DNA from 2 places in the Mesorhizobium sp. M0563 genome. Region 2 is predicted to be linked to the other one. Evidence: riboswitches for the same ligand, from Rfam matches in the RefSeq annotation. Region 2 holds a riboswitch; the other holds the start of a gene.
What was found. Region 2 has a riboswitch for glycine ahead of NKI50_RS28990 (D-amino acid dehydrogenase). Riboswitches for the same ligand answer to the same signal wherever they lie in the genome.
Positions count from the first base shown of each region.

Region 1: it holds a riboswitch for glycine, as region 2 does, so the genes downstream of both, gcvT (glycine cleavage system aminomethyltransferase GcvT) here and NKI50_RS28990 (D-amino acid dehydrogenase) in region 2, are expected to answer to the same signal.

Region 1 is NZ_JAMYQV010000001.1:481,309-484,714, reverse strand. It holds gene NKI50_RS02365 (transporter substrate-binding domain-containing protein) at 1-355, shown strand, start outside; gene NKI50_RS02360 (hypothetical protein) at 368-1,366, opposite strand; glycine riboswitch at 1,570-1,656, shown strand; gene gcvT (glycine cleavage system aminomethyltransferase GcvT) at 1,805-2,905, shown strand; gene gcvH (glycine cleavage system protein GcvH) at 2,911-3,279, shown strand; gene gcvP (aminomethyl-transferring glycine dehydrogenase) at 3,296-3,406, shown strand, end outside.
Region 2 is NZ_JAMYQV010000035.1:1,893-5,298, forward strand. It holds gene NKI50_RS28985 (Lrp/AsnC family transcriptional regulator) at 1-431, opposite strand, end outside; glycine riboswitch at 966-1,056, shown strand; gene NKI50_RS28990 (D-amino acid dehydrogenase) at 1,195-2,436, shown strand; gene NKI50_RS28995 (malate synthase G) at 2,521-3,406, shown strand, end outside.

The sequences.
Region 1 (3,406 bases), on a different contig from region 2:
CGCGAAGGAAGCTTTTCCTAAGGCGACCATCCTGTCTTTCGACAATACCTCAGATGTTTTCGCCGCGATCATCGGCGGCGACGCACAGGCGATGGTCGCCACATCGCCAACGCCGCAAATGGCCGCCAGGCTCTATGACGCGAAATTGAAAATGGTGGGCGGTCCGCTGTTGCGGACGCCGGAGGCGTTTGCCATGCGGCCGGACGATGTCCGCCTCATCCAATACGTCAACAACTGGATCGGCGCGCGTACCGCTGACGGCACCATAGGCGGCGTGCGCCGCTACTGGTTCGGCAGCTTCAAATGGATGTCGCGGTTCGACACCGGCGCCAAGCCGGAACCTGCCAAGCAATAGGTTGGCGACCTGTTATGCGACCTTGTCGATCAGCGGCTTGAGCGCCGGGTGGATTTCCGGCGAGGCGTGCTTGATCAGCGTCAGCAACGCACGCTCGTTCTCCTGCAGCGGCCGGTCGCCGATGTGTTCAGCCAGCCATTTCGCCTCGCCGGCATCGACCGTCTCGGCGCGGCGGGCCAGAGCCTCGGCTGCGTTGTTCCTCGATTCCCATTCGGCCTCGACGTCGCCCGGTGAACGATAGGCCTCCATAATGCCGGACAGGCCACCCGACACCATGCGGCTGAAGAAACCGCCGATCTCCGGATCGGCCTGCTCGAAAAAAGCATCCCGGCGCAGCGCCACATCGCGCACCGGCGCTTCGTAGCCGGCCGAACACATGACGAAATTGGCGATCGCCTTGACGAACAGATCGTTCCACGACGGATCATTGTCGCCCGCCACTGTCCGCTCGTTGATCTTGAACAGCACCTCGGCCTCGGCGCGGCTGATGGCGATGTTGCCATCGCCGCCATAGGCGTAAAGGATGCGGCGCAACAGCTCGACCTCAGCCTTGGCTATCGACCCAGGGATAAGCCTGCCGCCGGTCGTCAGCGGCCCCTTGCCATCCACGACCGCATGAGCGACCTGCTCCAGCGCATAGCCGGAAAGCGTGCTCGGCGATGATTTGGCAACTTCCAGCACGTGCACTAGCAGCTCGAGTTCGGTTCGGCTGTCAACCATGCCGTCGCGCGAAATCGCCCGGATCAGCCAGTCGGCATTGTCCTGGGAAACATAGCCGGCCGGCTGTTCCTGGTGGACGATGAAGTCGGTGACGGCCTCGACGAAAAACTCGAGCCATTCCGCGCATTTGTCCCTCGCCGTCGCGTCGAGCGCAAACAGCGCCTCGGCCTCGCCGCGCGTTACCACGCCGTCGCCGAACACTTCGCCGCGCAGCATGACCACGTCTTCCGCCGTGATCCGATTTTTCGAGGTCAGCCCGGCCACTGGCGCGCTCATGATCAATTCGCCCATTTTGTTCCCCGCCCGCCGCCGGCAATTGCCGGCCCTTATCCGGCATATCAGCAAGGTCTTGAGAAACCGGCAAGCGGCGTGGTTAGCGAAGGCTTGCCTGTAAAGAAGGCCCGCAGAAGACTGCCAGTAAAAATGTCGCTGGCAGGTGACAAGGTGTCGTCCACGGGCTATGGATGACGAGTCGAGGGCTCTTAACCGAGTCCTACCTGTTTGCGGGAGAGAGCAGCGAGAGCTGCCGCCGAAGGGGAAATCGCCCGAAATCTCTCAGGCAAAAGAACCGTAGACGGGAAAGACACTCTGGAAAGTCGGGGCTTGCCCCCGCGCCGAAGGTGTAAGCGCTGCCGACAGAGTTACGGGGCGCGAGTCTCTCAGGCTTCAGACAGAGGGGCACGGACTGGTCGCCATTCGCGACCGCTTGCGTGCGACTCTGGAGATGACATGACGGGCGACGACACCAAACACCTTCCCCTCGAAGATCTGCACATGGCAGCCGGTGCGCGCTTCGGCGCCTTCGCCGGCTGGTCGATGCCGCTGACCTATCCGGCCGGCGTGATGAAGGAGCATCTTCACAGCCGCGAGCATGCCGGCCTGTTCGACATCTCGCACATGAAGCTGTTCGAAATCAGCGGCCCGGGCGCAGCAGCGCTTCTGAACCGCGCCTGCCCGTTCGATGCCGGCGCGCTTCAGGTTTCCCAGTCCAAATACACGTTCTTCCTCAATGAGGCCGCCGGAATACTCGACGATCTGATCGTCACCAAGCTCGGCGTCGAGCGCTTCATGATGGTCGCCAATGCCGGCAACGCCGCCGCCGACGAAAAGCATCTGCGTGAACTTGCCGAGGATTTCGACGTGAAGGTGGACGCGCTCGACCGCGTCTTCCTGGCCATCCAGGGCCCCGAGGCATGGGCTGCCCTTTCCCGCGCCGGCATCGAGACCGGTTCGCTGGTGTTCATGCACGGCATCGAGCCGCGCGAAAACTGGTTCATGAGCCGGTCGGGCTATACCGGCGAAGACGGTTTCGAGATCGGCCTGCCGGAAGCGGACGCGCGAACCCTCGTCACCAGGTTGCTCGAGGACGAGCGAGTGATGTGGATCGGCCTTGCCGCCCGCGACAGCCTGCGGCTCGAAGCAGGACTGTGCCTGCACGGGCTGGACATCACGCCGGAGATCGATCCGGCGAGCGCCGGGCTGATGTGGGCCATCCCCAAGGAGGTTCGCGCCTCTGGCGCGTTCATCGGCGCCGATGCATTGCGCGCCATCCTGGAGCGCGGCCCGGCGCAAAAACGCGTCGGCCTGAAGCCGGACGGCCGCCAGCCGGTGCGCGCCGGTGCTGCCCTTTTCGACGCCGACGGCAACCCTGCCGGCCATGTCACCTCAGGCGGCTTCGGCCCCTCGGCCGGTCATCCGGTGGCAATGGGCTACGTCCGGACGCCGCTTGCCAAGCCCGGCACAAGACTGTTCGCCGATGTCCGCGGGACGAAAATCCCGGTCGACATCCACCCCTTGCCCTTCACGCCCCATCGCTACCGCAAAGGATGATTTCAATGGCAAAGACCTATTTCACCGAAGATCACGAATGGCTTCGCGTCGAGGGCGGCATCGCCACCGTCGGCATCACCGATTACGCGCAGCAGCAGCTCGGTGACCTCGTCTTCGTCGAACTGCCTGAGCCAGGGAAAAAGCTGGCCAAGGGCGATACGGCCGTGGTGGTCGAATCGGTCAAGGCGGCATCGGACGTCTACGCACCGGTCGACGGCGAGATCACCGAAGCCAACACCGCGCTGTCGGCCGATCCTTCGCTCGTCAATTCGGCGGCAACCGGCGACGGCTGGCTGTGGAAGATGAAGCTGGCCAATGAGAGCCAGCTCGACGGCCTCCTCGATGAAGCCGCTTACAAAGCCCATATTGGTTGATAGCAGGACCAGCAAGATGACCGCAGCACCCTACCCCTTCTCGGCTCGCCATATCGGCCCGGGCCTCCAAGACGTCAGAGCCATGCTGGCCACGATCGGCGTTCCCTCGGTCGAGACGCTGATCAGC
Region 2 (3,406 bases):
TTCACGCGGTCCAGCGCAATCATGCTCTTGAACTTGCGCACATTGGGATTTGTGTAGAGTTTGGTCTTTACAAAAACGTCAAAGGCCTCGACGTCCTCCACTGCTACAATAAGAACGAAGTCAGCATCACCTGTCACCATATAGCATTGGGTGACCTCTTTCGCCGCCCTCATTGCTCGCTTGAAGTCATCGACAAGATCTAAACGCTCGCGATCAAGCTCCACCGTTACGACCACGATCAGCGACTTCCCGAGCGCTTTGGGATCAACCAGGGAGATATCAGCGGTGATAACGCCGTCGGCGCGTAACTTATTCACGCGGCGCATGCATGAGGCAGCAGAGGAGCCCACGAGATCCGCAAGCTCGGCGAACGAAAACCTGTTGTTCTTTTGCAGGACGCCGAGGATCCGCCGGTCAAGGTCATCTATCATCCCGATACCCTAGATGCGAAACCAAGATGTGGCATTAGCGGTCCGAAACGCTCGTTGCAAGATCGGACGCTCAATGAAACGCTACTCCATTCAAAAGGTGCCATCGTTGCAATCATAGCCGATACGCGACCGTTTCTTTTCACCTGAGCGTGAGTTTTGCCTAAACCATTCCAAACTTACGGCGGTCGGCTGGGCGGTATCGGCACTTCGGTTAGGCTGATCGCGGCTGAACCGGCGGCGCTGCGGCGGTTGCGAACAGGGCTAGGAAGTAGGCAAACAAAAGCCTAAGCCAGTTGAGCAAGAGGCAGTTGTAGCCGACGGCGGCGAGCAGCGCATTGACATAAGCGGCTCCGTGGTTCGGGGGCCTGAGAACATGCTCCATGAGATGTTCGAGTGTCCCGCTGGTTGCCGAAGAAACGGGCATCCTCAGTTCACGCGTTTCAGCTTGCTGGCGAAAATGATGGGCCTGTTTCACCATTGAGGGGCAAGCGTGGCTGTAACCATCGTTGGACGGAGCTATAAACGGACTGTTCGATAGGCAGTACGGGAGAGATCGGCACGTTGCCGACACCGACGGAGCAACCCCCCAAGGAAACTCTCAGGTACAAGCGACCGTGCCGCCGAACAATCTGGAGAGAGACGCCAGAGCGTCCACCGAAGGGGAAAGCCGGGCCACCCGGTCAAGCTCTCAGGTACAGTGACAGATTTGGGGAAGAGCCGCGGGCCGACTGGCCTGAACCCATTGTCTTGTCTGGAGAGCGAAATGCCCAAGATTGTTTTGATTGGTGCCGGCATTACCGGCGTGTCGACAGCCTATACCCTTTTGGAACACGGCTATGAGGTCACCGTGCTAGAGCGTCAGCGCTATGCCGCAATGGAGACCTCGTTTGCAAACGGCGGCCAGTTATCAGCGAGCAATGCGGAAGTCTGGAACCACTGGTCGACCATCTTAAAAGGCATCAAGTGGATGGCGAGGCGCGATGCGCCACTCCTCATCAACCCGGCGCCGACATGGCACAAGTATAGCTGGCTTGCGGAATTTGTATCCCATATCGCGAAGTACCGCGAGAATACTGTTGCCACCACCCGTTTGGCTATCGCTGCGCGCAGGCACATGTTTGACATCGCTGAGCGTGAGAGGATCGATTTCGACCACGTTCGTCGCGGGATACTTCATGTCTATTGGGACAAGCCGGGCTTCGACCACGGCACGAAAGTCAACCAACTCCTCATCGAAGGGGGCCTTGACAGGCGGCCGGTCACGGCTGGCGAGATCGCGTCCATTGAGCCGGCCTTGCAGGGCGCTTTCTATGGTGGGTTCTACACACCTTCGGACTCAACAGGTGACATCCACAAGTATACCACCGGCTTGGCCCGCGCATGCGAACGGCGCGGTGGAAGTTTCCACTACGACGCGTCGGTGACAAGAATTGAGCGACGCGGTCGCTTCAGGGTGACGTACTCGAGCCAAGCTGCCCCGGCGCAGGTTATCGAAGCCGACGCGATCGTCGTATGCGCGGGCTCGAACAGCCGTGACTTCGCGGCGATGCTGGGCGATCGTCTCAACATCTATCCTGTCAAGGGCTACTCGATCACGATACAGCTGGGGGACAATGCGGCACAGGAAGCCGCTCCCTGGGTGAGTATCCTCGACGACAGGGCCAAAATCGTGACCAGCCGGCTTGGCGAAGCGCACTTCCGAGTGGCTGGGACCGCAGAGTTCAACGGCCAGAACCGGGACATAAGGGATGACCGGGTAAGACCTCTGGTAGACTGGACGCGGCAACTCTTTCCGGGCGTCAACACGAACCGCATCGTGCCATGGGCGGGCCTCCGTCCTATGATGCCGAACATGATGCCGCGTGTCGGCAAAGGGAAGGCGCCGGGCGTTTACTATAACACCGGCCACGGGCACCTTGGCTGGACACTGTCTGCCGCGACATCAGCGATGTTGGCTGAGGTCGTCGCACAAGATCTTCCTGTCGACAATCGTCTGGTGGTATAGGAGGATAAGGTGGACAACCAGCAGCTAAACGCTGTCCGCATCGAGACTGCCGGGCTGAAAATCGCGCGGGAGCTGCACGACTTCATGCGTGACGAGGCGCTACCGGGCACGGGCATCGGCAATTCAGCCTTCTGGGCGTCTTTCTCATCGATCGTGAACGATCTTACCCCCCGCAACCGCGAGCTGCTGGCGTTCCGCGACGAGATCCAGGAGAAGATCGACCACTGGCATCGCCGCAACGGCCAGCCGGAGGATTTGGCGAAGTACAGGGACTTCCTAACGGAGATTTCCTATCTAGTGCCGGAAGGGCCGGATTTCAGCGTTTCGACGAAGAACGTCGATCCGGAGATCGCAACTGTCGCGGGGCCGCAGCTGGTAGTGCCGGTGATAAATGCGCGCTATGCGCTGAACGCCGCCAATGCGCGCTGGGGCTCACTCTATGATGCGCTTTACGGCACGGACGCCATTCCGGAAGCCGATGGCGCGGAGAAGGGGAGGGGGTACAATGCCGTGCGCGGTGAGAAGGTGATCGCCTGGGCGCGCAAATTCCTCGACGAGAGCGTTCCGCTTGGCGGTGCGAGTTGGAGCGACGTCCAGAAGATCGTGCTGGCGGACGGCGCGCTGGCGCTGACGACGGTCGATGGCAAGGCGGTGAAGCTGAAGAAGCCGGAGCAGTTCGTCGGCTATCTGGGCGAGGCGAACACGCCGACTCACTTCCTGTTGAAGAACAACGGAATCCATATCGAGATCGTCATCGACCCGACGTCGCCGATCGGCAAGGTCGATGACGCCGACATCTCCGACGTGCGTCTGGAATCGGCGATCACCGCGATCATGGACTGCGAGGATTCGGTCGCAGCTGTGGACGCCGAGGACAAGGTCGCGGTCTATCGCAACTGGCTCGGCTTGATGAGGGGCGACCTGACGGAGGAAGTGACCAAGGCGGACCGGACTTTCACGCGCAGCCTGT